DNA from 3 places in the Agaribacter flavus genome. Region 1 is predicted to be linked to each of the others. Evidence: predicted binding sites of a transcription regulator. Region 1 holds the regulator's gene; each other region holds the start of a gene.
The links. The regulator sigma-54, encoded in region 1, starts transcription at its own class of promoters, with help from an activator protein. The targets are predictions, from matches to a motif close to GTTGGCACGNNNNTNGNNT.

Region 1 (10,873 bases):
TCTGTGGTCGCCTTGCTAATGCCCTCTGAAGTCGGCAAGCAAGAATACCCTTTGTAAAGTGCTATCCAAACCACGACTAGAGCAAAAACAAAGGCTTTAATCACCCCATTCACGACGTCTTCTTTCCACTCAACAGTCGATTGCATAATAGACCAGTAACTACCTGCATCGACGCCAAGCCAATCTACACCCACTAAATGGCCACCTAATATCCCAATCGCAGAAAATATGAGAGCGAGCATTGGCATACTTATTACGCCAGCCCAAAAGCGAGGTGATATAACGCGCCGAAGTGGATCAACCGCCATCATTTCTAAGCTACTGAGCTGCTCTGTCGCTTTCATTAAGCCTATTTCTGCCGTCAATGCAGAGCCTGCACGCCCAGCAAACAACAAAGCGGTGACCACTGGCCCCAACTCGCGCAGTATTGACAATGCCACCATTGGCCCCAAACTGCCTTCGGCACCGTAGTTCACCAATATCGTGTAGCCTTGCAAAGCCATAACCATGCCGATAAACAAACCTGATACCATGATGATAAGCAAAGATTGCACACCGACAACATACATTTGCTCAATGGTTAGACGCAGGTTTTTCCATTTCGGTAAGGCTACTAACGCACCAAACAACATTAAGCTTGCATTGCCTACAGAAGCGCATACTTCGATCGTATTCCGCCCCAGTTTCTGAATTATTTCCACTATTTATCTTCCTAAAAACTCTGCGCTTAATTCTTTAGCCGCAAAATGGAATGGTACAGGGCCATGTGCTTTCCCTCCCAAAAACTGCTGCACAAGTTCTGACTCAGATTGCTGAATTTGTGAAGGTGTACCTTCTCCAATGATGGTTTTGTTTGCCAATATGTATACATAATCAGCAATAGACAGCACTTCTGTTACATCATGCGTGACGACTATACTTGTGAGCTTTAGGGCGTTACTAAGCGATTTAATTAGTTCTAATAAGACGCCGAGGGAAATGGGATCCTGTCCCGCAAAAGGCTCATCGTACATGATTAACTCGGGATCGAGTGCTATTGCACGCGCAAGTGCCGCTCTTCGCGCCATTCCACCAGATAATTCACTGGGCATAAGTTGACTTGCCCCTCGTAAGCCAACCGCCTCAAGCTTTAGCAACACAACTGTTTTGATCAAAGCTTCACTCATTTGCGTGTGCTCCCTCAACGGAAAGGCAACGTTGTCGAACACAGACATATTGGTGAAGAGCGCGCCACTTTGAAACAACATCCCCATTTTGCGCCTTAAATTGTAGAGTTCAGAGCGCTTGATCGCGTGCACATCCTGCCCCATAAACTCAACACGCCCGCTGTCTGGAGCCAACTGCCCCCCTATCAACTTTAATAAGGTGGTTTTTCCAATACCACTAGGCCCCATGATCGCTGTAATTTTTCCCCTTTGGACTTTTAAAGAAACATTGTCATAAATGACACGTTCTCCACGGTTAAAAGTCATATTTTCAACAGAAATAAGGTTGTTGGTCATAATATTTAGCACACGTTCCTTCGGGGAAATGGTTTGTAACTTTACAGGTAATTACAGGCCGGTTTTTCATATAGGCTGCTGTTTATGGATTCATTCTAGCCTATTTCAAGTACATAGACCGAAATTTAGTGTTAAAAATTGTAAGAAAAGGCTGCATTTTTTTACGTAAGTAAAAGTGCCTTTTCGAGAATTGCTTCATAAATTCCAAATTATTGCGATTTGTTTACAAAAAAAGCGTTCATTTATAAAAGCACGGAAAAACGACATCACAACAGCAAAACTTGTGTTAAGCTCAAAGAAGTGCTTGTCTAACTTGAATTTCTACTAGTTAGAACATATTTAGACGTAATTGGTAAGTCATACTTAAAATAGTCAAAAAACGTGATAACAAATCTTGTCATTTTCTTTATTGGGTTATTAGTACTAAGTTGGAGTGCTGATAGATTTGTTTATGGTGCTTCTGCGCTGGCAAAGAATATAGGTGTTTCACCTATGCTTATTGGCCTAACTATTGTTGCAATGGGCTCTTCAGCGCCAGAAATTGTAGTCAGCGCGACAGCTTCGTTAGCGGGTAAAACAGATACGGCAGTAGGTAACGCCCTCGGCTCCAATATCACGAACATTGCTTTAGTATTGGGCTTCACAGCTATTATTAAACCTTTACTTGTATCATCCACTACCTTAAAAAGAGAATTACCTGTTCTCTTGCTTATTTCATTGTTGGCCGTTTACTTTATTGATGATAGCTACCTTTCTCGAATCGAAGGCATTGTACTTATCACCTTGTTCGTTTTAGTCATCGCTGGGATGGCACTGCTATCATTTAAAGTGGACAAAGGCGATCCGCTCATAGCTGAAACTGAAGACGAAGTACCGAGTGGCGTTAGTACCCAAGCAGCGGTTTTTTGGGTGGTAGTCGGACTGATACTTCTCCCCTTAAGTGCTAACTTTCTCGTCGACTCTGCCGTTTTTATCGCAAAATATTTTGGGATTAGTGATTTGGTGATTGGTCTAACAATTATTGCCATAGGTACTAGCTTACCGGAGTTGGCTGCCAGTATAGCCGGAGTACTAAAAGGAGAAGACGACTTAGCACTTGGTAACATTATCGGCTCAAACATATTTAACCTGTTAGCTGTATTAGCCATGCCTGGTTTGATAATGCCTTCGGAAATTGACGGCTCAGCTTCAAGTAGAGACTCCATGATCATGCTGGGTTTAACTGTGCTGCTATTCATTTTTTGCTTCAATATTCGCGGTTCAAGGCGAATATCAAGAATCGAAGGTAGCATTTTTGTTATTAGCTTTCTCGCTTACCAATACTTCTTATTCATGTGAGAACAATGAGCTATCTAGAATCCGCAAGGCGTACCTTTGAAAACCAAGTAAATGCCCTTATCGAATTGAGTCAGTCTCTAAATGAAGACTTTTCAGAAGCATGTACCTTACTACAAAGATGCAAAGGCAAAGTCGTGGTGACCGGTATGGGAAAGTCGGGGCATATCGGCAATAAAATTGCCGCGACATTGGCAAGCACGGGCACGCCCTCATTTTTTATGCACCCAGCTGAAGCAAATCATGGTGATTTAGGCATGCTTGGCACTGAGGATGTAGTAGTCGCGATTTCAAGCAGTGGTGAAACCTCTGAGCTTCTCAACATACTGCCATCTATAAAGCGATTAAAAATCCCGATACTGGCTATTACCAATAATAAGCATAGCAACCTAGCTAAATTTGCGGATATTAGTTTGGATTTAAACATTAAGAATGAAGCCTGTTCACTTGGTTTAGCGCCGACAACCAGTACCACAGCAACACTTGTGTTAGGCGATGCGTTAGCAATCGCATTGCTTGAATCTAAAGGTTTTACACAAGAAGACTTTGCCTTTTCTCACCCAGGAGGCTCGTTAGGAAAACGCTTGTTGCTCTCCGTAGCCGATGTCATGGTAACGGGTGCAGCAGTACCTGTGTCGCAGTACGATGATGTGCTCTCAACAGCCTTATTCGAAATATCATCAAAAGGCCTAGGCTTAACATCAATAGTAAAAGATGATGTGATGATAGGTGTATTTACTGACGGCGATTTACGCAGGACTCTCGATAAACAAGTAGATTTGCATACCGTTGCCGTTGAAGATGTAATGACAACTCCTGGCTACACTATTCCCGCTAGTGCACTTGCCATGGACGCAGTGAACATGATGCAAGAAAAACGAGTCAATGCTCTAATAGTAACCAATGAAGTAGGTAAACCTGTTGGCGCATTAAATATGCACATGCTTTTACAAACAGGCGTTATCTAATGAATACAGTCGACACATTATATGGAAAAGTGCCTTCACATATTTTAACAGCCTGTAAAGATTTAAAACTCTTGGTACTTGATGTCGACGGTGTATTGTCAGACGGCTATGTATTCATGGGCAATAGCGGTGAAGAGCTAAAAGCATTCAATACCAAAGATGGTTATGGTATCAAAGCAGTGATAAGTGAAGGTGTCAAAGTTGCCGTTATCACGGGTCGACAGTCAAATATCGTTGAACAGCGAATGCGCTCTCTAAACGTCAATTACATAGTACAAGGGCAGGAAAATAAAAGCCAAGCCATCAGAGCTATTATGACCGAATTAAATTGCACAAAATCATCCGTTGCAAGTATCGGTGATGATATGCCCGATATTGGGCTATTTGACAACAGTGGGATAAAAGTTGCTGTCAACGATGCCCATCCTTATATATTGGGTCAAGCAGATTTTGTTACCTCGCTTGCAGGCGGTCGTGGCGCAGTGAGAGAGTTTTGCGATTTGATATTAATGGCTCGCGGAGCCTTATACAAGCAACACAGTGCGAGCGTATAGCCTATGAATAGAGTCGGTTGGAGTGTCGCTTTCGTTTTCTCTGTCGTCTTAGGTCTTTACTTGTTCATTATATACGATGACGAACAGCCCCCCAGTCAAACTGACAGTGAGTTGTCGATGACCCCAACGTATGAAGCTATTAATTTGGACAGTAAGCTTTATGATGACGAAGGATTACTCAGTCATCAAGTGTCTGCTGACAAAATGGAGCATTATCAGCAACTAGGGTTTATGGTTTTTGACAATCCGGTATATACTGTGTTTCTTGAATCTGGCGAACCTTGGCGTATTACCGCTGAAGAAGGCACATTATACGGCAGCAGTAGAATTCAATTAGAACACAATGTAAAAATTATCAACTTAAATACCACTGAATTCGTCAAGCAGATACAAACAGAGTACATAGAAATAAACCTCGACCAAAAGACCTTATTTTCGGATCAAGAAGTAGAAATTTTCGGTGACAATTACTCAGTGAAAAGCATTGGTATCCAAGGTAATTTAGCCACACAACAATACGAGTTAAAGCAACATGTTCAAAGCCAGTATTTTCCGCAATAGATACTGCATAAAAACAACTAGTAAGGTAGCCCTTTCTGCCTTACTTTTCGCTGTTTTTACCGCCGCAGTCGCGCAAGAAGCTGACGAGCAATCAGACTCAGAGGAAACGCAACACAATATTGCAACAGACTTTCAGCAGACGATTAAAATTCGTTCTCGAAACCAGTTGCTCAACGGCAAAAGCAAAACATCAGTCCTTGTGGACGAGGTATTGATTTTACAGGGCAGCCTAAAAATAACTGCTGATAGAGTAGAAATGAATGCTGCTGCTGGCAAGGGCAAAGAAGTCATCTCAGCTATTGGTCAAGCAGCCACATATCAACAAAAACTAGAAGATGGTAGTTTAGTATCCGCGCGAGCAAGTTCTATAAAATATGACGTGGCGACACGCGAGATCAGCCTGACGGGTAACGCGCAAATTTCTCAAAATGACTCTACAGTCTCCGCTGATAGTATTGCATACAACATGACTGAACAAAAAATCATCGCAAGCACAGATGGAAACAGTGAAAAAACGGTCAGTACTGTCATTAGCGTAGGCGATTTTGACAATAGCGAAGACAAAGGCAATGAAAAATGAGTAGTACGCTTTGTGCTAAAAACCTCGCAAAATCGTATAAATCCAGACAAGTAGTACGTGATGTAAGCATTGAAGTGTCTACAGGGCAAATAGTCGGATTGCTTGGCCCGAATGGAGCTGGTAAAACAACTACCTTTTACATGATAGTCGGTCTTGTGCAGCTCGATAAGGGGGAAATATCCATCGACCAAAATGATCTGTCATTATTGCCTATGCACGAACGCGCGCGGCATGGTATCGGGTATTTACCACAAGAGGCTTCTATTTTTCGAAAATTAACTGTATTTGAAAACTTAATGGCCATATTGCAAACGCGAAAAGAGTTGAGTAACCAACAACGAGAACAGCAAGCTGACGAATTATTGGACGACTTCAACATCAATCATATTCGCAATAATTTAGGCATGAGTTTATCTGGTGGAGAAAGGCGAAGAGTAGAGATAGCGAGAGCTTTAGCAGCAAACCCCAAATTTATTTTGCTCGATGAACCCTTCGCAGGTGTTGACCCAATTTCTGTTAGTGATATAAAGAAGATTATATATCAGTTAAAAGATCGTGGCATTGGTGTGCTGATCACAGACCACAATGTGAAAGAAACACTAGACGTTTGTGAAACCGCATACATCGTTAGCCATGGTTCTCTAATAGCCTCAGGTAGTGCAGATGATGTATTATCAAACCAAGAAGTTAGAGACGTGTATCTTGGCGAACAATTTTCGATGTAGGTCTTTGCATGGTAGCTTTAAATTATTGTTCTGTAACCAGATGTAATTTCGGCTTAGATGTAAAAAAAGGAAAGTAATGAAACCCTCGTTACAGTTAAAATTTAGTCAACAACTTACCATGACACCCCAGCTTCAACAGGCTATCAAACTGTTGCAGCTATCTACGCTTGACCTCCAACAAGAAATTCAAGAGGCGCTAGAATCCAACCCTCTCCTTGAACTGTCCGAAGCAAATTTTGAGCAAAATGATGCGACTAATAGCAAAGGTGACGACAGTTCTACCGGCAGTAATGCAGAAACGCAAACCAATGGGGAAACCAATGCCTCATCAGATACATCTGTCAGTATGGAAGATGCGGTAGACAGTCACGATGCACTTCAAAATGGTGATTTACCCAATGATCTTCCCATTGACAGTTCGTGGGACGAGTATCTTGGCTCCAGCTCAGCGCCGGTAAAAATGATCGGAAGTAACCCTGATGAAGATTTTGTTTTTCAAGGCGAGACGACCGACTCCATTCAGGATCACTTGTTTTGGCAAGTACAGATGAGCCATTTCACAGAAGTAGATAAAAGTATTGCGATAGCCATTATAGACTCGATTGATGAATCAGGGTACTTAACAAGTTCTTGTGAAGAAATAGTTGAGTCACTCGACAACGAAGAAGTAGAAATCGAAGAAGTAGAGTGCGTACTAAAACGTATTCAATTACTTGATCCTATCGGCTCAGGTGCGAGAAACGTGCAAGAATGCCTGCTTATTCAACTCAAGCAATTTGCTCAAGGTACGCCATGGCTAGAAGAAGCGAAAGACTTGATTAAAGAGTATGCAGAGTTATTGGGGAGCAAGGATTATCGCACTCTGATGCGTAAAACCAAGTTAAAGGAAGAGCAGTTAAAAGAGGTGATGCGCTTACTAAAAACCTTGAATCCTCGACCAGGTAGCGCTATCTCAACTAAAGAGCCTGAATACATTGTACCAGATGTCAATGTATATAAAAACAAAGGTATCTGGATGGTGGAACTGAACAACGATGCCTTACCAGCCCTTGCGGTGAACGAAACCTACGCTCAAATAGCAAAAACTTCAAAAAATCAGAACGATTCACAATTTATTAAGTCACATTTACAAGAAGCAAAGTGGTTTATTAAAAGTCTGGAGAGTAGAAATGAAACCCTACTCAAAGTGTCACATTGTATTGTGTCCAGACAGAAAGAGTTTTTTGAAAAAGGCCCAGAAAAAATGATACCCATGGTATTAAATGATGTGGCAGAAATGGTAGATATGCATGAATCAACAATATCGCGTGTAACGACGCAGAAGTATATGCATACTCCCAGGGGGATATTTGAATTAAAGTACTTTTTCTCAAGCCACGTGGCGACAGACTCCGGCGAAAATGCCTCGTCCACAGCAATTCGCGCGCTTATCAAAAAGCTCATTGCCGATGAACCACCGGCTAAACCCCTCAGTGATAGTAAGATTGCCCAATTGCTTGCCGATCAAGGAATTAAAGTTGCTCGGCGAACAATCGCAAAATATAGGGAATCGTTAAACATTCCCCCTTCCAACCAACGTAAAAGTCTTATCTAGACTCAATCTAAAGAGGACCTAGCATTATGCAAATTAACTTAACTGGTCATCACGTAGACATTACAGATTCACTGCGTAATTACGTCGACACTAAGTTTGAAAAGCTGGAACGCCACTTTGACCACATCAACAACGTTCATGTAATTTTGAATGTGGAAAAGCTAAGCCAAAAAGCTGAAGCAACCTTACACATAAGCGGAGGTGAAATATTTGCAAATTCGGAGCATACTGATATGTACGCAGCAATCGACGGCTTGATTGACAAGTTAGACCGACAAGTTATTAAGCATAAAGAGAAACTAAAACGACACTAAGTCAAATATGATCATTTCTGACATAATCTCGCTCGACCGAACGCAATGTTCGGTCGAATGCCAAAGCAAAAAGAAAATTTTTGAAATTATTAGCGAAATTGCTATTAAGCAGCACCCCTCGCTCAATCAAGTAGACGTGCTCAATAGCTTACTCTGCAGAGAGCGCATGGGGAGTACCGGCATTGGAAACGGAATTGCCATCCCTCACGGGCGAATAGAGGGTATCTCAAATGTTATTGCTATCATTGTTACCAGTGACCATGCTATTGATTTTGACGCCATAGACAATCAACCTGTTGATATTTTTTTCGCATTACTTGTACCCAAAGAACAAGCAGATTCCCATTTACGCGCCTTGTCGGGAATTGCACAAAAACTCAGTGACAAATCAATTGTGAAAGCGATTCGACGCGCACAAAATAAAAATGAGATTGTGGCAGCGCTAGCTTAGTAACTTACCCAATCCAAGCGAGAGGTTATCAGTGAAACTACTTATCATCAGCGGAAGATCAGGCTCAGGAAAATCAATAGCATTACGCTCACTCGAAGACCTCGGATACTACTGTGTCGACAACATTCCTGTTCATTTACTGCCCACACTAGTTAGTGCTATTTCAGATGAACACGAACAAGTAGCAGTCAGTATTGACGTTCGAAATTTGCCTCGTGCGCAGAAAGAAGTGAGCGAAGTACTCGACTATTTACCTGATTTTTGCGAAATCACGATAATATACCTCGACGCAAGTGATGACGTATTAATTAAGCGCTACAGCGAAACTCGGCGCCTTCATCCGCTATTTAAATTGAGTAACTCACTTACGGATGCCATCTTAACTGAACAAGAAATATTAAGGCCCGTCGCAGAAAAAGCCGATTTAAAAATTAATACGGATCAGCTATCCATACATGAACTGGCGGAGCTAGTTAGGGAGAGAGTACTAGGAAAGAAAACGGCTGATTTGGTCATTGTATTCGAATCTTTTGGTTTTAAATATGGCTTACCCAAAGATTCAGACTATGTTTTTGATGTGAGGTTTTTACCCAACCCCCATTGGGATCCCGATCTTCGTCCCCTAACAGGCTTGGACGGACCTGTTGAAGTATTTTTGTCTGGACAACCCTTAGTGATGAAGTTTATTTGGCAAGTCCAAAATTTTATCGCAACGTGGTTGCCGCACCTAGAACGCAACAACCGCAGCTATGTGACCATATCAATTGGCTGCACTGGTGGGCAGCATCGCTCAGTGTTTGTTGCGCAAAGCTTATCAGAAGCTTTCAAAGCGAGTCATGGTGACGTGCAAATAAAACACCGTGAACTGAAACGTGTCAAACAAGAACTTGAGAACAAATAGTATGAAGCTTGAACGCTCGGTAACAATAGTCAATAAACTGGGTTTACATGCTAGGGCAGCGACAAAGCTTGTTCAACTAGCTAACCAGCATTCTGCCGAAATACTACTTATCCAAGATGACAATCAAGCACCCGCAAACAGTGTATTAGCATTGATGATGCTTGAAAGCTCGCAAGGTAAAACCGTTGATATCGTGTGCTCGGGTGATGATGCACAGTCTGCCATGGATGCAGTCGTAAAACTGATTGAAAATAAGTTTGACGAAGACGAATAAATTCTTAAAAATCAAAGATTCACACAATTGTCACCGATTCGGTGGTATACTCAGATAAGGGAAAAGAAAGGGTTTCTATGTCTGAAGTCGCAGAACTTATCACCAACACGCAAGAAAGACTGAACGCTATCGCCTATCGTCTTAACGCAGGTGCTTTTGTGCGTGTTCGAAAAATGTTACTCGAACTTCCCGCCAGTGATGTTGCCCTTTTACTTGAATCTAGCCCAGCAAAAACACGTCAAGAATTATGGCAGCTCCTCGATGCAGATTTTCATGGTGATGTTCTAGAAGAACTTTCAGAAGACGTCCGTAACGGGATAATCAGTAAAATGGTTCCATCTAGCGTCGTAGACGCGCTAGAGGATATGGATACCGACGACTTGGCAGAGACACTCAGTACACTGCCAGAGGATGTACTGCAATCTATTCTCGCGTCAATGGACGCGCAGGATAGAGTACGTGCGGAAAAAGCACTTTCTTACGGTGAAGATACCGCTGGCTTCATCATGAATACCGACACCATTACTTTGCGCGCTGACGTCAGCGTCGATGTAGTGTTGCGTTACTTGCGATTAAAAGCTGAATTGCCCGAAAACACAGATACGCTATATGTCGTCAACCGACAGGATCTTTTGTTGGGTACAGTATCAGTGTCTCGACTACTCACCAGTCACCCAGACGTTAACGTGCATGAAATTATGGATGATGAGCCTGAAGCACTGAACGTCGATATGGCGGAAAGCGACGTAGCGAAAATGTTTGAGCGATACAATTGGCTCTCTGCCCCCGTCATTGATGAAGAAAACAAACTAGTGGGTAGAATAACCATCGATGACGTTGTAGATATTATTCGTGAAGATGCCGAACACTCGATGATGAGTATGGCAGGTTTAGATGACGAAGAGGACACCTTTGCCCCCGTTGGTCAAAGTACAAAACGCAGATCGGTTTGGCTGGGTGTTAATTTAATTACCGCTTTACTGGCCGCAGCAGTCAGTGATCTTTTTGAAACCACACTCAGTCAATTAGCCGTACTCGCCATACTCAATACGATAGTACCAAGCATGGGAGGGGTGGCAGGTAATCAAACCTTGACTTTGGTTATACGCGGCAT
Region 2 (10,873 bases), on a different contig from region 1:
GTTTGAGGAGTTTTCGCAAATCGATGCGCTCATACTCTCTGAAGACAATGAAAAACATACTAAGTGGCAAGAGCGCAAAGCACAAACTCTTCAAGACGAGGCCTTAGTGGCTTACTATGATTTTGAAGTAGAGGCGAATAAATTCCGAAAATTAAAAAACATTGCCCCTAGCTCATACGACTATGACGGCGCGATTGTAGGTGCAAAATGGAACGTGGGGCCTTGGCCGGGCAAATCTGCACTGGAGTTTAAACACCCTGCCGACAGAGTAAGAATCGACATTAAGGAGCCTTTAAAGAGTTTTACCCTTGCCACTTGGGTAAAAATCGATAGCTTAGATAGGCAATTTAACTCTCTTTTATTGACTGATGGCTTTAAAGACGGTGATTTACATTGGCAATTAGGTAATTTCCACAATAACCGTTTCGGTACGTTTATTCTGGGTACGCTGTCTACCGAGAGCGAACATTTAAACTACAATTATTCACCGTTTTTCTCGCCTGCTGATTCGGGTACTTGGTATCACTTAGCCACGACTTTGGATCATAAAGCGCAGCAAGTCAGCATGTATATAAACGGACAACGCGTTAAAGAGACTGTGTTACAAAACCCCTCTGAGTTTTGGCGTATTGGTGAAGCCTCAATTGGCAATTGGAATAGCCTTAATGAAAAGAATCCTTTGCGAAACTTAAACGGCAGCATGGCCGAGCTCATTGTCTTTTCGCGCGTACTGCAAGATAAAGAGATCAGCGCCTTGGCACTAAATTAACTTGATCTCGAGATCAGTTAAATTAAGCCTGCGTTAAGCCAAGACAAAAACTTTCGCCAGTGTGAGTTATTGGCTGAACAAGCTTTGTCGATATTCACGACCAAGTTACCGTCTTTGTCTAGCAAAGGTGGTTTGGGTTCGGAGCGAACAAATAAGCCATCTTCGCTCATGTATAAAATGTAATTTAAGCGACTATCAATAGTGACATACACAGACGAACCATATTGCGAATCAATAAAAAACGAGCCCGACCCATCCAAAGCTTGATTAGAAAAAACAGGTAATACGGTCTCTGTGCGCAAATCAAAAGAACGGCGTGTACTCGCTGGTATGGGTCGCCCGGATATAGGTCGCCCGGATATGGGTCGCCCTGATGAATGTTGCTCTGACTCTAACTCCGTAAGGTTGATACGGCGTTCAGAAAGCCTATCAAACTGAAATACAGGATCCGCACCAAGTGCCGTCAACCAACTTTTCCACTTAACAAAGCTTGCGTCTATTTGTATTTGTTCACTATGAATAGGGAAATATTGCACTGTGCAATCTTTGGTATTTGTTAATGTAATGAGATAGTGATTACTTGCTTCTTGAAAGGGAGAGAGGATTGCAATGGGGATCTCTTTATCAAATTGATGGTATAGCCAAAAGGGAGAGACAAGGAGTGTGCTGACCAACGCGACTGTACTCGCACTCAACAGCCAAAAACCAAATCGAAAAGCGAGTCTAGCTTTCAAGGCTTGGCCTGATTAACTTATTTGTAAAGGAACAACGGCAATATTGGAGTGAAGGGGTGGAATGTTCTTTGTTATTCCTCTTCCAGACACTCTCATCATTGCTGCTCCAAGCGACTACATTTTTGGATCAAAGACTTCTCGCATTTGACGCGCAAAGGCGATAAATTTTTCTTTGATTGTTGTTTTAATCTTAATATCTAAGCCGCCTAACAATACATAACCTTCGATCACAATAGTAGGCGCTTGTTTGTCAGCAATAGACGGTGCCTTATTGTCAATACCGCCCAGTATGCAAAAAGCCGACGATACAACGTTAACATTTTCAGGCACATAAGTATTTATACCACCCAGTAAAGAAAACACCTTCAATGTTACCCGCTGAGAAGTAAACACCGCATCAGAAAAGTCTAAATCCACGCCACCCAAGACAGCGACTGCATTCATCTTTGCTGGCACAACCCAGCGTCCACTGCGTTCATTGCCACCTAATATGCTTACCACTTTCATCTCAGCATCGTCTTCAGTGCTTGCCGCTGCATAATTGATACCGAGCTGCTTGTCTTTTTGGTATTTGAGTGCTTCGTCAGAAGGAGGAGAAAGATCTTTGACTTGTTCAACAATTTCAGCATGACTGTTACTCTCCGTTGCGACATCCAACCGACGTTCAAAGGCATGCTCAGAAATAATGCCATGGCTGTAGTTGTATATTAGGGTATCGATAGTTTCTTCACGCACAGTTTCGATAGGGCGATCTTCTAATATTACTGACATGTTGTCCTCACTAGTTGGTCAAATTGACGAATTAAACATTAAGTGGCGTTCTTTCTTTACTCAATGACACTAATAAGCACCATATGTGCCATATATTAAGTTATTGTTTTTATTGAATTATGTAATTTCAATAAAACGAAACCTTGTGAAAAACACGATATTTTGGTGAATGAGCGCGATATGAACAAACGAGCACTACATTCTCTTTTTACTCAACACGGTGGGAAATCGCCACGTATAATCCCGCCGTGTTTACTGAGTGGAGACTACAAAGATTTCAGCATCGTTTCGGCGTCACTGACCTCAAAACGACCCGGGTCTTCAAGATTAAGCGCCACTACTGTACCATCATCAACCAACATACTGTAACGCTGTGACCGAATACCGCCAAAACTATCAGTATCCATATCCAGCCCGATGGCTTGTGTAAATTGCGCGTTGCCGTCGGCTAACATGGTTACATGCTCAGCATTAGCTGATTTACCCCATGCATCCATAACAAACGCGTCGTTGACCGACAAACAAATAATATCGTCCACTCCCTTTGCCTTAATTTTATCAGCCAATGCAACGTAGCCGGGTAAATGCGCTTGTGAACAAGTAGGCGTAAACGCACCCGGTACAGCAAACACTACGACCTTTTTGCCTGCAAATAAATTGTTGCTATGCGGGTTTATCATTTCGCCGTCTTTAAGCAGTGAAAACGTCGCTTCTGGTAATGTCGCGCCAACTTCAATCATTTCAGTTTCTTCCTTCATTAATATAAACATCAAACCGATGTTTCTTGGATGTTATTGCCATGTCTGGCTGTCTATTCTTATCATTGTCTATTGGCAAAGCATAGTTAGGTCTTTTTACCACTACTCGTTGCCTAGCGCGTTCTAGCGCAAGCCCCATCATCTTGCTACTGTCGGTATCTGCCCCCAACAACTGCTGAAAAGCCTGCATTTCTTTTTTTACCATAGCTGATTTTTTCTTATGCGGAAACATCGGATCAAGATAAATCACGTCTGGCTGTATTTGAAGTGTTTGCAAATATTCAATGGCATCTACTTTGAGCAAATTCATGCGCTCAACCACGTCTAGTTGTGCGTTCATGGCTCTATCCACCGCATCCTCCAGCAAGGCGGCGACAATTGGACTGCGCTCAATCATCGTTACACTGGCACCGACACTGGCCATAACAAAGCTATCCGTTCCCATACCCGCTGTACAATCTAGGACAGTAAGCGCTTCTTTACCTTTGATACCGATGGCCTTTGCCAAAGGTTCTTTACGGCCGCCACCATGTTGTTTTCGATAGGCTAAAGCGCTGGAAGCAAAATCGACATAGATATCCGACCACGATGGCTCACTAGACAAGCGCAACACCAACCCTTTTTCGGTAAAAACCAACTGCCACTGTTTATTATTGTATAGCCTTTTGCTTTGCTTGGGTTTTACGCTAAAAACCTTAAACCCCGTTTGCTCCGCCAACAGTTTTGCTTTTTCATGCGCGGCGATACGACCAAGATCTTCAACGAGAATGACAGTTTCAAGTGTTTGTGGTTGATCTTGTTTATCTTTAAGCATTGCTATAATCATCTCGGTACGCCAGCCATCTATCAACGAGCTGTAGCGCTTGCTTATGATGCGTTTGCCACATTTTGTTTGCCATCTCTTTAACGTTATCAATTAACCACGCATCTCGCACTAGATCAGCAATTTTTAAATCTGCTACACCAGTTTGTTTAGTACCCAGCAATTCGCCCGGCCCACGTATTTCCAAATCCATTTCAGCAATATAAAAACCATCGCTAGACGCCCTTAGCACACCCAAACGCTTGCTCGCGGTTTTTGACAAGGGATTGGAGTACATCAATACACAGTGACTCTCTACAGTGCCTCGCCCAACTCGTCCTCTCAACTGATGCAGCTGCGCCAAACCTAAACGTTCGGGGTTTTCAATGATCATTAAACTCGCGTTGGGTACATCAACACCAACCTCTATTACCGTGGTGGCTACCAATAGGTCGAGACGACCGCACTTAAATTCGTCCATAATATTCTGCTTTTCTACCGCTTTTAAACGACCGTGTACCAAGCCTATCTGCAACTCGGGCAAAGCAGTGCGTAAACTCGTCGCGGTATCCTCAGCCGCTTGACATTGCAGTACATCTGACTCTTCAATCAAGGTACATACCCAATAGACTTGCCGTTTATCCTGACAAACTGCGCGTTTTACGCGTTCGATAATCTCCGCACGGCGTGTGTCGGGCAACACGGCTGTTTTTACCGGTGTTCGACCTGGGGGAAGTTCGTCAATAATCGAGGTGTCTAAATCAGCGTAAGCCGTCATCGCGAGCGTTCTTGGAATAGGTGTGGCGGTCATAATAAGTTGATGAGGGAACTGTCCTTGTTGCTCCCCTTTTTGGCGCAAAGCCAAGCGCTGATGGACGCCAAAACGATGTTGCTCATCAACAATCACTAGGGCTAAACGCTGGTACTCCACATTTTCTTGAAAAATTGCATGCGTCCCCACCAAGATATTTATTTCACCATTTTCTAAGGCTACTAAGGTTGCTTCTCGTGTTTTACCTTTGGCTTTTCCCGCCAGCCAGCCCACTTTAATACCTAAGGGGGCAAGCCAAGCTTCAAAATTGTTTGCATGTTGCTCAGCCAGTAATTCAGTTGGCGCCATCAACGCCACTTGATACCCCGCACTAATCACCGACAAAGCAGCTAATGCGGCTACTAAGGTTTTACCCGAACCAACGTCGCCTTGTACCAAACGCATCATCGGTAAGGGTTTGGTCAAATCAGACTCAATTTCCTGCACCACTCTCTGTTGAGCCCCAGTTGGGGTAAAGGGCAGAGTAGCCAAAAATTGTTGCTTAGCGCCTTCATCCACATGAATGGCAATGCCGGGGTCTTGCTTACTCTGCGCGCGTACTTTTAGCATGCTAATGTGATGAGCTAACAATTCTTCTATGATCAGGCGCTGCTGTGCAGGGTGTTTACCTTCAGTCAAGGTGTCCATATCTACATCAGGACTGGGTTGGTGTACGAGTTGTAAAGCCTCGTTGAGTGACAATTGATTGTCGTACAAGCCAGCAGGTAGCAAATCAGTTAAAGCGCCTTTTTGAAGCTGCTCAAGTGCCTGTTTTGCGAGCTTTCGTAAGGTAGTCTGATTGACGCCTTCTGTACTTGGATAAACGGGGGTAAGGGTTTCTTCCATTCCCCCGATACTGCCATCTTCTACTGACTTGTACTCTGGGTGCATCATCTCTAAACCAGATGGACCGGTGCGTACCTCACCAAAAGCACGAATCGTAGTACCTGTAACAAAGCCCTTTAACTGAGCGGCAGAAAAGTGAAAAAATCGCAGACTAATACTCCCTGTACCATCACTTAACTTCACCACTAGCATACGTTTACGGCCGTATTTTATGTCTGCACTCATCACTTCGCCTTGCACAGAAACATGTAAATACGCATGTAAATCAGCAATCGGATACAAGCGCGTTCGGTCCTCATACCGCGATGGCAAGTGAAACACCATGTCTTGTAAAGTTCGTAAGCCCAGTCGCGCTAACTTTTCGGCAACCTTTGCTCCCACCCCTTTTAGGGTAGTAAGAGGGGTATCAGCTAATGAGCGCATAGCAAGGTTTGTGTATTATTATTTTCATGGCTAAAGAGTAACAAACAATTGCACTGCGGACATCCCTGTTTTTTGGGTGGGCTTTAGCGCAGTAACTCACTAAGTTCTTGCTTACTCTGCTCTGGCGTTTTACCAGCCGTATCTAAAATGATGCGAATATGCGCTGCGCCCATTGATGATGCCAAAAATTTTGAAAGTTCTGTCTTTCCTGTTGCGGGCAAGCCTCCAAAAATATACAGCATACGATTTTACTCATTTCCTTTAAAACTCAAATTAGCCTAAACAGTGATTGCCATTGCTTGCATCTCAAAATAAAGCTGGCGCACCTCGCATGAGGTGTAATTTACACTGACACCTTTATTTCCGAGCTAAATAGTAGACAGCAGGGATCACTAGCATAGAAATAATTGGGCTGATGATCATACCACCAATCATGGGGGCGGCGATTCGTTGCATAATTTCACTGCCACTTCCGTCACCAAACATGATAGGAATGAGACCCGCAATAATGGTTAAAACCGTCATAGCCTTTGGCCTGACGCGTTGAATTGCCCCATGACATATTCGCTGTTTGCTATCTCCATTTTGTTGCTGCCAACTGTTGTTCAGGTACAACAACATGATCACACCAAACTCAGCAGCCACGCCAGCGAGTGCGATCATCCCTACAACGGTTGCAACCGACAATTGAAAATCCAAATAGTACATAAACCACAGTGATCCGGATAAAGCAATCGGTAATGTCGCCATGATCAGAATGGTTTGCCATAAACGTTGAAACAAGATTTGTAGTAATATAAAGATGATCAACAAAGTAGCGGGAACGACCCACATTAATTTATTGATGAGTCGTTCAAGATACTCATATTGCCCTGCAATATCCCACGTTACCTTTTCTGGCAAATCGACACTGCGCAACACTTCTCGAAGCTCGGCGACATATTCTGCCAACGGTACATCTGGCCTGACGTCAATAAACACCCACGCAATATTACGCGCATTCTCTGATTTAATGATCGATGGGCCACTGGCTATATTAATATCTGCGACTTGTTCTAGCGTGAGCCACGCACCAGAAGGACTGACAAACGGCAGCGCTCTTATGCTTTCTATACTTGTGCGGTTTTCTCTTGGGTAGCGCAGGTTAATCGGAAAGCGTGCTTTGCCCTGCACAGATTGTCCAATGGTTTGTCCACCTATCGCCATTCGAACCAAATCATGGATATCATCGACACTTAAATCATATTTTGCGGCGGCAGCACGATCGGGACGAATGTCTAAATAACGCCCCGACAAACTGCGTTCACCAATCACTGAAGCGGTTGACGACAACTGTTTCACAGCACTTTCTACCGCAATAGCAGCTTGTTCTATATCGGCTAGCTCGTCGCCAGCTAATTTAACCCCTACAACAGTTTTCACACCCGTACTCAACATGTCAATGCGGGTTTTTATTGGTTGAACCCAAGCATTGGTTAAGCCTGGAAGACTAACTTTACTATCCAATTCTTGGATAATATCGTCCAGCGAGACACCATCACGCCATTCGGCTTTTGGTTTTAGCTGAATCGTTGTCTCTATCATTGTAAGGGGAGCTGGGTCAGTCGCGGTGTCAGCTCGGCCTACTTTACCAAATACGGAATGTACTTCAGGCACCGTTTTAATGATGCGATCCGTTTGTTGTAAAATTTGCCCTGCTTCTTGGATCGACACGCCAGGCAAAGTAGTTGGCATGTACAGTAAATCACCTTCATCAAAGTTTGGCATAAATTCCAAACCTAAGCGTTGTAGAGGATAAATCGCCGACAGGCCAATGCCTAGTGCAAACAAGAGGGTCAACCATGGAAAGCTTAAGCTTAAGTTTAGAAAAGGTTTGTAAGCTGCTTTGAGTCCTCGGTTTACCCAGTTTTGATCTTCCGTGATTACTTTACCGCGCAAAAAAATCACAATTAAAACAGGCACAAGACTAATAGACAAAAGTGCAGCCGCCGCCATCACGAAGGTTTTTGTATATGCGAGAGGTGAAAAAAGTCGCCCTTCTTGCCCCTCTAGTGCAAAGATAGGTAAAAAGCTTAGGGTAATAATCAACAATGAAAAAAACAGGGCAGGGCCGACTTCCATGCACGCTTGCCTGACAAGCGGATAGAAGTTGCTGCGTTTATTATCAAGGTGCTCTAGTTTTTTTTGCGCATTCTCAACCATCACAATCGCCGCATCAACCATGGCACCAATAGCAATAGCGATGCCTCCAATCGACATCAAATTGGCATTGATATTAAACATACGCATCAAGGCAATACCCAGTAAAATAGCGCAAGGTAAACAAAGTGCAACGATTAGCGTTGCCCGAACATGCATTAAAAACAACGCACAAACCAACACAACCACAATGATTTCTTGGACGACTTTTTGTTTTAAATAGTCTATGGCTCGAACAATCAAACCCGTGCGGTCATATGCCGTTTCGATCACGACACCATCGGGTAATGCTGACTGTATTTTTTCTATTTTTTTCTTAATTTGTTCGATAACCGTTAAGGCATTTTCTCCGTCTCGCATGACGACAATCCCGCCAACGACCTCGCCTTCTCCGTTCCACTCAGCCACCCCTCGACGCGTTTGAGGACCTAATCTTATTGTAGCCACATCACCAAGTTTAATAGGTGTACCTCGTTCATTGCTGATACCGATAGGAATATCAGTAAATTCATCCAAGCGCTGCAAATAGCCCTGACTCCTGACCATATACTCGGCTTCGGAAAGCTCCACTACCGAACCACCTACCTCACTGTTTGCCGCGTTAATTGCTTGATGAATTTGTTTGAGTGTGACTTGATAATTGAGTAGTTTGAGCGGGTCGACTATCACTTGATAAGTCTGCACCATGCCCCCTACTTTCGCGACTTCAGCAACACCTGGCACGGACTGCAACTCTTGACGAATAAACCAATCTTGCAGTTTAGTTAACTCACCCAAATGATGTGTACCCGATGTGTCTCTTAGTATGTATTGAAAAACCCAACCCACACCCGATGCATCAGGACCTAGCTCAAGAGACACGCCAGCGGGTAGCGAACTCTGCGCTTGAATTAGATATTCTTGCACGCGCGCTCTAGCCCAATACAAATCGGTATCGTCGTCAAAAATGATATACAAATATGCATCACCAAAAAACGAATATCCACGCACAGTCACACTACCCGGCACGGACATTAGTCTTGTAGACAAGGGATAAGTGACCTGCTGTTCTACAATATCGGGAGACTGACCAGCATAACTTGCTTTTACGATGACTTGTACATCACTTAGATCAGGTATTGCATCAATTGGCGTATCAAGTAAGGCTTTATAAGCCAAGCCAGTGAATAGCGCGATGGTCAAAACCACCAATAGCGGCCAGCGCAGACTGAGATCAATTATCTTGTTCAGCATACATACTCCCTTAGTGCTGGTGACCAATATCACTGTCAGTTTGAACAGTCATATTGCTGGCAATATTTGATAAGCTCGCTTCCGCATCCAATAAAAACTGACCCGACGTAACGACACGTTCACCGGCTTGTAAACCCGCTAGAACTTGCGCTCGGCCTTGCGTAATCAGCCCGACTTCCACCTCTCTTAGCGAAAACTGATTGTCCGCAGATTGAACAAACACACGATTGTTTTGCGCCATTTGAATTAACGCGTCGACAGGGATATTTAGTGCGCTTATTGGAGGCGCATAAACCCTAAGGGTCGCTAGCATATCCGGTTTAAGCAATTGCTTGGGGTTGTTAACGGTTAAGCGCACTTGCAATGTGCGCGTCACAGGATGCAAGGTAGGATATATAAATTCAATCTGCCCCTCTAGCTTGAAGATATCCGCTGCAGGTATATCCAGTTCCACTTTTTGCCCAACTTCGACCCAGTCTGCTTGGCTTGCAAACACTTCTGCGATGACCCATACACTTGAGAGATCGGCAAGCGTCATCAAGCGATGACGAGCTTCAGTATACATGCCTTGCCGGATATTTAATGAAGATACAATGCCATCCTGCTCGGCATAATAGGGAACACGATAAAATACTTCCCTTGTCTTTTTCAGTTGTCTAATCAAATCTTGATTCAAACCTAATAGCTGTAACCGCCTTTCGCCTCTTTCCATGAGTACTGCACTTTGCTGCTTTGAATTTAACAGTGCTAAGAAATCTTCTTGCGCAACAAGTAAATCAGGGGCGTATATTTCATATAATAATTCCCCTTTTTTGATGCCTTGACCCACCGAATTGGCGTTCAGGTTTTCTATCCAGCCTGATGCTCTCGAGTGCAAATGACGCAATCCTGTCTCATCAAGCTGCACTGCGCCATAACTTGAAGTGAAACGCTCTAAGGTGCTAGTCGCTACTAATGCTGTCTGTATGGCCATAGCTTGTTGCATCGCGCCAGACACCTCTACAGAGTGCTCGTTAGAATGATTGTTTTGTTGCAGCACCAGATCCATACCGCATATTGGGCACGTGCCTTCATGATCTTTCACAATATGAGTGTGCATGGGGCAGATGTATTGTACAGATTGTAAAGGATGATGAAGCGGGTTTGATTCACCCTTTCCCCACAAAAGGTAAGTGGTAAGTAAACACCCACACACAGTGAAAAATTTGATAAATTTGAACATAAGACTTCCCCAAAAAATCGCAAATATTTATGATTGTTGCCAATGTGGCTAAGTAGTATTGGTCGCTATCTTATTGGGGGGATAAAGGTATTTTTACTCGGTGATTCAGGTAACTTATTTTCGTAGGGCTGGTACGGATGACTGAACGCTTGGTTGTATTGCTCTATACTCAAGAGTATCGCAAGATAATGGCCATTGCCATCTTGGGCACAACCATGACACGCGTCATTACACGAACTAGTCGCATCCATTGTTTCTGCGTCTCCACAACAACAACTCGCTGGGTCTTGTGAGTCTGTTACATG
Region 3 (10,873 bases), on a different contig from region 1:
GAGAATAAAATTAACTTTACAGACGTATCCGCGGGTATGACAACGCGCCTCGGTCAACAACTCGCTCTGCTACAAGAGACTAAAAGCGAAAAAGCCGAATAGGACAAAATCTATCAAATATCATTCTTGTCTGGGCATGTTTGCATGAACCCAGTAAAACGCAGTCTTTTTAACTTGCATATCACTATGATACTACTTGGTGGTACTGCTTTGTTTTCAAAACTAATCGCACTGCCTGCCTTAGATATTACGTTTGGGCGCGCCATTCCTGCGTGTGTTTGTTTATTTTTGTTCGTAAAATTGTCAGGAGAAAAGTTCAGATTAAACAATACTAAGGATTATTTCATCGGCATAGGCTTAGGTGTTTTAATGGCGATACATTGGGTAACCTATTTTATGTCAATGCAGTACTCGAGTGTATCTGTCGGCATTATCGCTTTGTTTACCTTCCCTGTTATTACTGTTCTGTTAGAACCACTCTTTGAAAAGATAAAACTAAACTGGCAAGATATACTCAGTGCTTGTGCAGTACTGCTTGGCATATACCTTATTGTCCCCAGTGTTTCGTTAAGCAATGACATAACGCTAGGCGTCCTAATAGGCATCTTCTCGGCATTCTTATATGCATTGAGAAACTTGATCCATCGCCAATATTTTTCTCACTATAGCGGTGCTAGGGCAATGGGTTGGCAAACGTTAATAATATGCCCATGTTTAGTGTTCTTCTTGAATGATGACTTTTCACAAATGGACACCCGAACGGCCTTGTTACTGCTTTGTTTGGGTACCGTCTTTACCGCATTACCTCACGCCTTAATCGCGTCTTCATTAAAACATTTACGGGCAAAAACATTTTCTTTAGTGGCTTGCATGCAACCTTTTTACGGTGTAGTGCTCGCAATAATTATACTCAATGAATCGCCGACCATAAAAACTTTAATTGGTGGTATATTAGTCGTCTCTGCAGCAATATACGAAACGGTTCATACCCATCAGAACTTGAGGCGACAGTAAAGGTGCAAATAATTGCTCACCGCGGATACAGTGCAAGGTATCCAGAAAATACAATTTTGGCTTTCGAAATGGCATTGAGTGCTGGTGCAACAGCCATCGAATGTGATATTCAGGAAGTGGATGGGAAATTTTACGTTTTCCATGATTGGTACCTAGATCGCCTAACGAATGGCAAAGGCAGGTTGTCAAGTTTGAACAAAGATGAGGTAGAGCAACTGCAAGTAAAAGGTGCGCATGCAATACCTTGCATATCTGATCTGTTTTCATGCATTACAAATCAAGCCACATTGAATCTGGAGCTAAAAGCAATTAACAATGTCGAAGCGTTTGCCAATGCCTTGAATAGAGAACTCTACAAACACGATACAAGAGTCGTAATATCAAGTTTTGAACATGAATTGCTTAGCAAGATTAAAAGTGCATTGAGAGAATGCCGTCACCGAAACAATATTCGATATGCTGCACTCATTGCCCACCTGCCAAAATCTTATGCTCAGTACGCAATTGAGCTGGAAGTTGATATTGCAGCAATTGAAGCACACCTTGTGAATGACAGATTTATCAAGCATGCCCATACTTACAACTTGGAAGTGTGGTGCTATACAGTAAATGACGATTTACTTATCCAAAAACTGCGTGATATTAAGGCGGATGCGATATTTACCGACGACCCGAAATGGGCCTTAGCATGCGTAAAATCAGCTTAAAATAGCGCTATATTTACTTACAGCCTTTACACTGACGACACAAACGCAAATTGAGCACGTGTGCGCCGATAATTAACGCGGCGCCGACTGTAACCGTAAATGGCTCAAGCTCATGCCCTAAAGCATCTTTGTTCCAATATATTAATGCACCAGCTGCAAGAGAATATAAAGGGTAAAGTTGTCTATGGTATTGGTGAAAACCAATAAACATAGCGGCAAAACCGATAACGACCGACAGTGACAAAATCACGCGTTCAAACCAATGCTCGGCAAAAAAGCTTGACGCAATGACAGGCGCAATCGGTAACAACAGGGGTAAAGCAAGACAATGAACAGCACATAAACCAGAGATCCACACTCCCAGCTTGTCCAAACGGCCAGAATCGCCAGTGCCGACTGAGGTTTGAGAATTTTCCTCGGCCAGCTCCTCTACAGTAAGATCAGAAGATTTTAGTTGTCGCAATGTCGTTTACCTAAGCGCTAAATTAGTCAATGTCACATTTACTCGTGACGGATGTTATAGTGTAACATTATACCTGAGTAAGTAGAAATATTATTACGCCTAGTTTTTATAGATCGAGAAGCCGTTTATGCTTGCTGCTTTTTGATTGCGAAATCGGCAAAAATACACCCGCACTCTAGTTTAGCAGTACTTGTAGGGTGACTAATTCGGTAAACTGAGAGACTGTGGTGCTCCGCTATCAAAGTTACGTGATGCGGAGGCTAATCTTGGATTCAGTCTAAATTTGTTTTTTTCTCTTAAAAACTTACTGACAGTCACCAGCTCAATGTCTTCTGGCAGTTTAGCTAGATTTTCATTTAAAAAAGTGAGGGTTACGGGGTAAGGGTGCGCAATACCAATAGCTTTTCCGCGCTTCCTTGCTTCAAAGATAAGAGCTTGAAACTGTTTCTGTAAAAAGTGAGTAGTTTGGTAATGATCCAAAAAGATATGCCTTCTGGCTGCTTTTACTCCAAACTGTTCAGCTAAGAGACTTGCTTTCGTAAAGCGCGTTGTTCGACTATCAATAAAAAATAAGTTGGCTGCTTGCAATACTGTCATGACGCTTTTCATTTGCAGAGTCATTTGCGTTAACTTACTCCCCATGTGGTTGTTCATCCCAACAGCATGAGGAACAGTTTGCAATGCATCAACAATCGCGCCTTCTACTTCACTCGGATACATATTCGCCAATATCGCCCCCTCACCTAAATTTTCGCCGTTTAGCGATTCCATAGGCATGTGCAACATGACTTCGCGGTTTTGTTCGGCTGCGAAGTAAGAAAACCGAGTTGAAAACTCAGTATGAGGTAGTATTGAAAAGGTAACATCTTTGGGTAGAGAAAAAGCAACCGCATCGGACGCTTTCGCTCCAATGTCGTCAATAATAATGGCTATTTGCACCTTATTCTTAGCCGCTAAACTTGGGCTAAACAAAGTTATGGACAAAAATACAAATACCATTGATAAAAAAAGTTTGAGCTGAATAGGTTTTAGCACACTGTTATTTTTATGACGCTCGCGAATTTAGAATAACAGTGTTCTGCAATAATTGCACCTATTTGACTGAACGATCTACTTTGACAATCTTTCTACAATACTTTCAAGCATGCTTCTTGGGCAGCCATAGTTAATTCGGAAAAAATTTGCTTGTCCAAAATCTCTCCCCGGAGAGGGGCCAACGCCTCTGTCTTCACACCACTTTTGAGTATCACTCACTCCCAAACCACTGGCATCAACCCAAAGCAGAAACGTCGCTTCAGGCGCAACACAAGACAAGCCGTCAATATTATTTATTGCTTCAACCAAGTAATCTCTGTTTGCTCGTAAATAATCAAGCTGAGCGTTCAGCCAATCCTGACACTGAGTAAACGCAACTTCAGTCGCGACTAATCCCATAACCGTGACCCACGGTACAATACCAGCACCTGCATTGACAAACTGACGACGGATTTTTGCATTAGGGATAATGGCAAATGACGTGCCCAAGCCCGCGACATTAAAGGTTTTACTTGCCGCCATTAAAGTGATGGATTGATCTTCAAGGCTTGGAATTTTCCCTGCAGGAATATGACGAACATCGTCAAGGATCAAATCACAATGGATCTCATCACTACATACTGTCACGCCATTTGCGGTGCATATATTCGCAATTCTCGTCAACTCTTCTTTGTTTAAAACCGTACCAACCGGATTCATTGGGTTGCATAAGATAAACAAACTGGTATGCGGCTTGGCTGCATGCGCCTCTAGTGCATCGAAGTCTAGGGTCCAACGCCCGTCTACGAATACAGTAGATACCTCAAGCCGCGCTTTCCCATTGATTTGAGGGGCAGCCAACAATGGGGGGTAATTGGGAGTTTGCACAATAATACTGCTTTGATCACTTGCAAAACCTTTACATGCCATATTAAAAGCAGGCACAACACCCGGAGTCCAGACGATCCAATCCGCTTCAATATGCCAATCATATTGTTTTTTGCACCAATCGATGATGGCATCTGTAGCAGGTGTATATTCTTTGGGTAAGGTGTAACCAAACAGTCCATGCTGACTCCGTTTAACAAGGGCGTCGATGATCGGCTGTGGACTTGAAAACTCGGTGTCTGCAACCCAAGTTGGAATGATATCTTTACCTTTATATCGTTCCCACTTAAAAGCATGTGTTGGACTTCTATCAGTAAGTGTATCGAAATTGTACAAAAGATGACTCTAGTTGATTGATTTGCGCCAAATATAGCATTGGTAAAAGGTATACGGTAGTGTCATAAAGATATAAAAAAGGCGAGATAAACTACCTCGCCTTATTCAGAGCTGTGGTTACACTCAATAAAATTTAACTATGCCACTTAGAGGTCTAGTCTTTTTTCGTTCTTGAAGCCCGCTTACGATCACTTTCTGTAAGCAGCTTTTTACGAATACGAATACTTTCAGGCGTAACTTCTACTAGTTCATCGTCATCGATAAACTCAAGTGCTTGCTCTAAAGTCATAATGATGGGCGGGACTAAGCTCTGTGCTTCGTCAGTACCAGATGCACGCACGTTCGTTAGCTGTTTGCCTTTTAGTGCATTAACAGTTAAATCGTTGTCACGACTGTGAATACCGATAACCATCCCTTCGTACACTTCCACACCATGACCAATAAACAAACGACCGCGATCCTGCAGATTAAACAGAGCATTGGTCAAAGCCTTCCCTGTTGCATTGGCAATCAGAACACCATTTTTACGCTGACCAATCGTGCCCCCTTTGTGCGGACCATAGTGATCAAATGTGTGGTAAAGTAAACCAGAACCAGAAGTCAGTGTCATAAACTCTGTTTGAAAGCCTATCAAGCCTCTACTTGGGATCATGAAATCCATTCTAGTGCGCCCTTTACCATCTGGAGACATGTTGGTGAGTTCGGCTTTGCGTATTCCAAGCTGCTCCATGATAGAGCCTTGGTGCTCTTCCTCACAATCAATGGTTAAGGTTTCATAGGGTTCTAGCAGCTGTCCATCTTCTTCTTTGAGAATAACTTCTGGACGAGAAACTGCTAATTCATAACCTTCTCGACGCATATTTTCGATCAATATACCCAAGTGAAGTTCACCGCGACCTGACACTCTAAATTTGTCTGGGTCTTCAGTTTCCTCTACTCTAAGTGCCACATTATGTACAAGCTCAGCATTCAGCCTATCAAGAATATTTCGAGAGGTTACATACTTACCTTCTTTACCCGAGAAAGGTGAAGTATTGACTTGAAAAGTCATCGTTACGGTTGGTTCATCCACAGAGAGCGCAGGTAAGGCTTCGACAGTATTTAAATCACATACAGTATCGGATATTTTTAGCTCGCCTAAACCTGTAATTGCGACAATATCGCCTGCACTTGCTTGTTCTACGTCATGGCGGTCTAAGCCCAGATAACCGAGTACTTTACCCACTTTGCCATTTCGCTTTTCACCGGCAGCATTCACGACTGTCACTTGTTGATTGATCTTAATTGACCCGCGCTTAATTCTACCTACACCAATCACGCCCAAATAGCTGTTGTAATCCAACTGAGAGATCTGCATTTGTAAAGGGCCATCAGCATCCGCATCCGGTGCCGCTACTTGCTCAATAATCATCTCAAATAAGGGAGTCATGTCTGTACCAGAGACTTCAGCATCATGCGAAGCCCAACCGTTCAAAGCAGACGCATAAACCACTTGAAAATCAAGTTGATCATCTGTCGCACCGAGGTTGTCAAACAAGTCAAACACTTGGTCGATCACCCAATCTGGACGAGCACCTGGCTTATCAATTTTGTTCACAACTACAATCGGTTTAAGACCTTGGGCAAAGGCTTTTTGTGTCACAAAACGGGTCTGTGGCATTGGACCTTCTTGCGCATCAACTAGCAACAAGACTGAGTCCGCCATAGACATTACACGCTCAACTTCTCCACCGAAATCAGCGTGTCCAGGCGTGTCTACAATGTTGATCCGATAGTCGCCATAGTTAATGGCCGTGTTTTTTGCCAGAATCGTAATACCGCGTTCTTTCTCGATATCATTGGAGTCCATCACACGCTCTTCGTTGTCGCCACGTGTTTGTAAAGTACCAGATTGTTGTAGGAGCTTATCAACCAAGGTCGTTTTACCATGGTCAACGTGTGCAATAATGGCAATATTGCGCAAATTAGCGATGCTTGAAGACATAAATACTCTCTGTAATAACTCGTAAGGTACAAAAGCGAATCTGCCTTCAGTTAGATATAGAAGGGGATATGCTCATGCTTACGAGAGAAACCTAATTGGCGGCGGATTGTACAGACTTATTGTGAATTAGGCTATGCGTATCCATGGATTTTTGAGCGTTTTATTCAATAAATAAAGTTAGGCTGCACGAAGGCATTAATAACTTAACAAGCTGTTAACACAAGTCCAAATAAATTGATGCATCACCAATTTTGTGCAACACCCATGCTTTTTGCACCATTATAATTCAACGCTACATCAACATCTCACCCTTTTAAGGATATTCTTTTTTTAAAACATACTCTTAAGTATTAATACCGATTGGCATGATAATGGCTTTAACCCAAGTTAATTCCGCAATCGGGTTATATGGGTTGTTACATGAGTTGTTAATGATACTCCCGTAACATGCAAATGTATCAAGGGAGCTTGATTATGACTGGCGGATATGGTCATACTTAAGTGTTGGCAACAACCATTACAACGACCAACATTTTCGTTTTCAGGTAAATTTTGTAATTTATCTAAATACCTATCACACAACGGACTTAAAACTGGAGAACTATATGTCAATTGAGTCAGCTTTAGCGCTTATCACAGAAAGCGAAGCTAAGTTTGTAGATTTACGTTTCACCGACACAAAAGGTAAAGAGCAACACGTTTCTATCCCTGCAGGGCTAGTAGATGAAGAGTTTTTCGAAGAAGGAAAAATGTTTGACGGTTCGTCTATTGCTGGTTGGAAAGGGATCAACGAATCAGACATGATCCTTATGCCTGATCCTGAGAGTGCCGTTGTTGACCCGTTCGCAGAAGAAACCCAAGTGAATATCCGTTGTGATGTGGTTGAACCATCTACAATGCAAGGCTACGATCGCGACCCTCGCTCTGTCGCAAAACGTGCAGAAGAATACCTTAAGTCCACAGGTATCGGTGACACAATCTTATTCGGACCTGAGCCAGAATTCTTCCTATTTGACGACGTCAAGTTCCACACCGATATGGCTGGTTCTTTTTATGCCATTGATTCTGAGGAAGCAAAATGGAACTCGGGCTCTGATTACGAAGGCGGTAACATGGGACACCGCCCTAGCGTGAAAGGCGGATATTTCCCAGTACCACCTGTAGATTCAGCGCACGATATGCGTGCAGCAATGTGTCTTGTAATGGAAGAAATGGGCTTGGTTGTTGAAGCGCATCACCACGAAGTAGCGACGGCTGGCCAAAATGAAATTGCTTGTCAGTTCAACACACTAGTTAAGAAAGCAGACGAAATTCAAATTTATAAGTATGTAATTCACAATGTCGCTCATGGTTACGGCAAGAGCGCAACATTTATGCCTAAGCCATTAGTTGGAGACAACGGTTCTGGTATGCACTGTCACCAATCAATTGGCAAAGACGGCAAAAACATCTTTGCTGGCGACAAGTACGCTGGTCTTTCTGAAGAAGCACTTTATTACATTGGCGGAATCATCAAGCATGCTCGTGCTATCAATGCTTTTGCGAATGCATCAACTAACTCTTATAAGCGTTTAGTGCCTGGTTTTGAAGCTCCAGTAATGCTTGCTTACTCAGCTCGTAACCGCAGTGCATCTATTCGTATTCCTTATGTTACGAGTGACAAAGCTCGCCGTATCGAAGTGCGCTTCCCTGACCCAACAGCTAACCCATATTTAGCATTTACTGCGATGCTTATGGCTGGTATCGATGGTATCAAAAACAAAATTCACCCTGGTGACGCTGCTGATAAGGATCTGTATGACTTACCAGCTGAAGAAGCCGCTTCTATTCCGACAGTAGCTAGCTCATTAGAACAAGCACTTGAAGCACTTGATGCTGACCGTGAATTCTTGACTGCTGGCGGCGTTATGTCAGACGACATGATCGATGCTTATATCGAACTTAAGTCTGAAGAAGTCGAAAAAGTTAACATGACGACTCACCCTGTTGAGTTTGACATGTACTACAGCGTTTAATAAATACCCAAGTATAAAAAGCCTGCATTAAGCAGGCTTTTTTTATGCTTCCCATTTATGTAGTATTGGATAGCATAGAGTTGTCAGTCTGTTTGGGTATACGCATATGCTACCGAGAGTGTTATCGTTTATGTGTTTATGTTTGTTTGCAAGCCTTGCAAACGCAAAAATATATAAAATAGTAAATGCAGATGGCAGCATCACTTATTCAGATAAACCCATACCTGGTGCAATCGAAGTCAAACTCAAAAGCAACGCGACCACTATTCCTGCACAAACCATTCACCCAATCCAAGAAAAACCATCAATAAAGAAGAAATCATACCGTTTGTCAGTGTCAAAACCATCTGACGGCGCGACTATTCGCAACAATTTGGGAAAAGTAAGTATCACCGCTTCCTTAGAGCCTCAAATCAGTGGTATGTATAATTTACTGATGGGGGACAAAACTTATCGATCTCCCACCGGTCAATTCCAACTAGATAACGTAGACCGTGGTGAACACAGCTATCAAATTACATTCACTGATAACACAGGCAAGGTTATTGCATCTACCAGCCCAAGAGTACTTTACCTGCACCGCACCTCAATTATCAATCGCCCTAATTAAGGGATACCTTTTGCAAACAAGGGCTTAGATTGCAATAGTTGCCGATAAAGGTAGAGTAAAGAATCTGTTTTATCGCGTTACCAACTAGTTTATGCACTATTTTTGTGCGAATCATCACTTAGGCCGGAGTTTATTTTGGGGAATACACCACTCCTACTGGAAACCATTTTTCAATCAATGACAAATGCTTTGCTCGTGCTCGATGAGGAATTCAATATCGTGTACGTCAATGAAGCAGCGCTGAATGTTTTTGAAACCGGCTTGAGTCAAATTCAAGAAAAAACCTTTGACGAGTTTTTTCTCCAAGAACATTTGGATTTACGGCGTTTTGAAAGGGCATTTTCCAAGGGCGAAGAATTTTCAGAAGCTGAATTGCAGCTTTGCTTCAAGGACGGACGTTGTATCTTGGTGGATCTTCAGGCAAATATTTTTAGAGTTGAACAAAAAGAATATTTACTGCTTGAGATAATGCCGGTAGATAAGCAAAGAAAAATAAGCCAAGAAACACAACAATACGCGCAACAGGTCGCTGCAAGAGAATTAATACGCGGTCTTGCCCACGAAATCAAAAACCCTTTGGGAGGTATTCGCGGCGCGGCACAACTGCTCAACCGCCAATTGCCAACACGAGAGCAGCAAGAATTTACTCAAATGATTATGGAGCAGGCAGATAGATTACGCGGTTTAGTTGACCGACTATTGGGCCCTAACACCCTTCCTCAAAAAGGCTATTGCAATTTACATGAAGTGATTGAAAAAGTGCGCTCAGTCATTGCAGCGGATCAATCATATTCTATTCGTGTGATTCGTGACTATGATCCTTCAATACCGGATGTCTACGCCGATCCGGATATGTTGCAACAAGCGCTACTAAATATTGTTCGTAATGCGAGTCAAGCATTAAAAGACGCTCATATTGAAAAACCCACTATTCGCTTGAAAACGAGAATAGAGAGAAGTTCAGTTATCAATGGAAAACGCCATGCTTTATGCGCACTAATCAGTGTCATAGATAACGGCCCCGGCATACCAAGAGAATTAAGAGACACCTTGTTTTATCCAATGGTGACAAGCAAAAAAAATGGCAGTGGCTTAGGCTTATCTATTGCACAAACTTTGACTGATCACCATGACGGAAAAATAGACTTAGAAAGTTTCCCAGGATACACGGAGTTTACGATCTACATACCAATAACAAAAAAGGACGCAAACAATGAATGAACCAGTATGGGTTGTTGATGACGATAGCTCAATTCGTTGGGTGTTAGAAAAGGCATTAAAAGTAGCAGATATCGGCTGCATGAGTTTTTCAAACGCCGAAGATTTATTACTCCAAATTCAAAGTGGTAATGCACCACAAGTCGTAATATCAGATGTAAGAATGCCAGAAATGGACGGTATGACGCTACTGCAAGAAATTCATGAGCACTATCCAGATCTGCCCATTATTATTATGACTGCACATTCTGACCTTGATAGTGCGGTAAAGGCATACAAGGGAGGAGCTTTCGAATACTTACCCAAACCTTTCGATATAGACGAAGCCGTATCACTTACAAAACGTGCGTTAGAGCATGCTCGGGAGACAAGCCAGTTAAAACAGCAAGAATCCCGAGTATCAAATACAGAGATCATTGGTGAAGCACCTGCCATGCAAGAGGTTTTTCGTGCAGTAGGTCGCCTTTCACGTTCTTCGATCAGTGTTTTAATAAATGGTCAATCTGGAACAGGTAAAGAGCTTGTTGCACAAGCATTGCACAAACATAGCCCAAGAAGTGACGAAACGTTTATCGCACTGAACATGGCTGCTATTCCGGCCGATTTGATTGAATCAGAGCTATT

Region 2: ACFOHL_RS16510 (LiaF domain-containing protein) is a predicted target of sigma-54. The motif match lies at 2,349-2,367, and genes of this name have one in related genera.
Region 3: glnA (glutamate--ammonia ligase) is a predicted target of sigma-54. The motif match lies at 6,766-6,784, and genes of this name have one in related genera.

Annotation. Positions count from the first base shown of each region.
Region 1 is NZ_JBHRSW010000008.1:42,848-53,720, forward strand. It holds gene mlaE (lipid asymmetry maintenance ABC transporter permease subunit MlaE) at 1-701, opposite strand, end outside; gene ACFOHL_RS06735 (ATP-binding cassette domain-containing protein) at 705-1,502, opposite strand; gene ACFOHL_RS06740 (calcium/sodium antiporter) at 1,884-2,840, shown strand; gene ACFOHL_RS06745 (KpsF/GutQ family sugar-phosphate isomerase) at 2,846-3,805, shown strand; gene kdsC (3-deoxy-manno-octulosonate-8-phosphatase KdsC) at 3,805-4,359, shown strand; gene lptC (LPS export ABC transporter periplasmic protein LptC) at 4,363-4,920, shown strand; gene lptA (lipopolysaccharide transport periplasmic protein LptA) at 4,892-5,500, shown strand; gene lptB (LPS export ABC transporter ATP-binding protein) at 5,497-6,225, shown strand; gene ACFOHL_RS06770 (RNA polymerase factor sigma-54) at 6,302-7,819, shown strand; gene hpf (ribosome hibernation promoting factor) at 7,846-8,133, shown strand; gene ptsN (PTS IIA-like nitrogen regulatory protein PtsN) at 8,141-8,584, shown strand; gene rapZ (RNase adapter RapZ) at 8,616-9,485, shown strand; gene ACFOHL_RS06790 (HPr family phosphocarrier protein) at 9,487-9,759, shown strand; gene mgtE (magnesium transporter) at 9,837-10,873, shown strand, end outside.
Region 2 is NZ_JBHRSW010000047.1:177,780-188,652, reverse strand. It holds gene ACFOHL_RS16520 (LamG-like jellyroll fold domain-containing protein) at 1-769, shown strand, start outside; gene ACFOHL_RS16515 (hypothetical protein) at 787-1,503, opposite strand; gene ACFOHL_RS16510 (LiaF domain-containing protein) at 1,618-2,274, opposite strand; gene ACFOHL_RS16505 (peroxiredoxin) at 2,541-3,014, opposite strand; gene ACFOHL_RS16500 (class I SAM-dependent methyltransferase) at 3,016-3,846, opposite strand; gene recG (ATP-dependent DNA helicase RecG) at 3,839-5,914, opposite strand; gene ACFOHL_RS16490 (hypothetical protein) at 5,998-6,156, opposite strand; gene ACFOHL_RS16485 (efflux RND transporter permease subunit) at 6,272-9,346, opposite strand; gene ACFOHL_RS16480 (efflux RND transporter periplasmic adaptor subunit) at 9,357-10,568, opposite strand; gene ACFOHL_RS16475 (hypothetical protein) at 10,634-10,873, opposite strand, start outside.
Region 3 is NZ_JBHRSW010000049.1:53,169-64,041, forward strand. It holds gene asd (archaetidylserine decarboxylase) at 1-102, shown strand, start outside; gene ACFOHL_RS17035 (DMT family transporter) at 145-1,014, shown strand; gene ACFOHL_RS17040 (glycerophosphodiester phosphodiesterase) at 1,017-1,721, shown strand; gene ACFOHL_RS17045 (MerC domain-containing protein) at 1,735-2,145, opposite strand; gene ACFOHL_RS17050 (divergent polysaccharide deacetylase family protein) at 2,386-3,123, opposite strand; gene ACFOHL_RS17055 (MalY/PatB family protein) at 3,295-4,422, opposite strand; gene typA (translational GTPase TypA) at 4,577-6,406, opposite strand; gene glnA (glutamate--ammonia ligase) at 7,012-8,421, shown strand; gene ACFOHL_RS17070 (DUF4124 domain-containing protein) at 8,528-9,031, shown strand; gene glnL (nitrogen regulation protein NR(II)) at 9,167-10,252, shown strand; gene glnG (nitrogen regulation protein NR(I)) at 10,245-10,873, shown strand, end outside.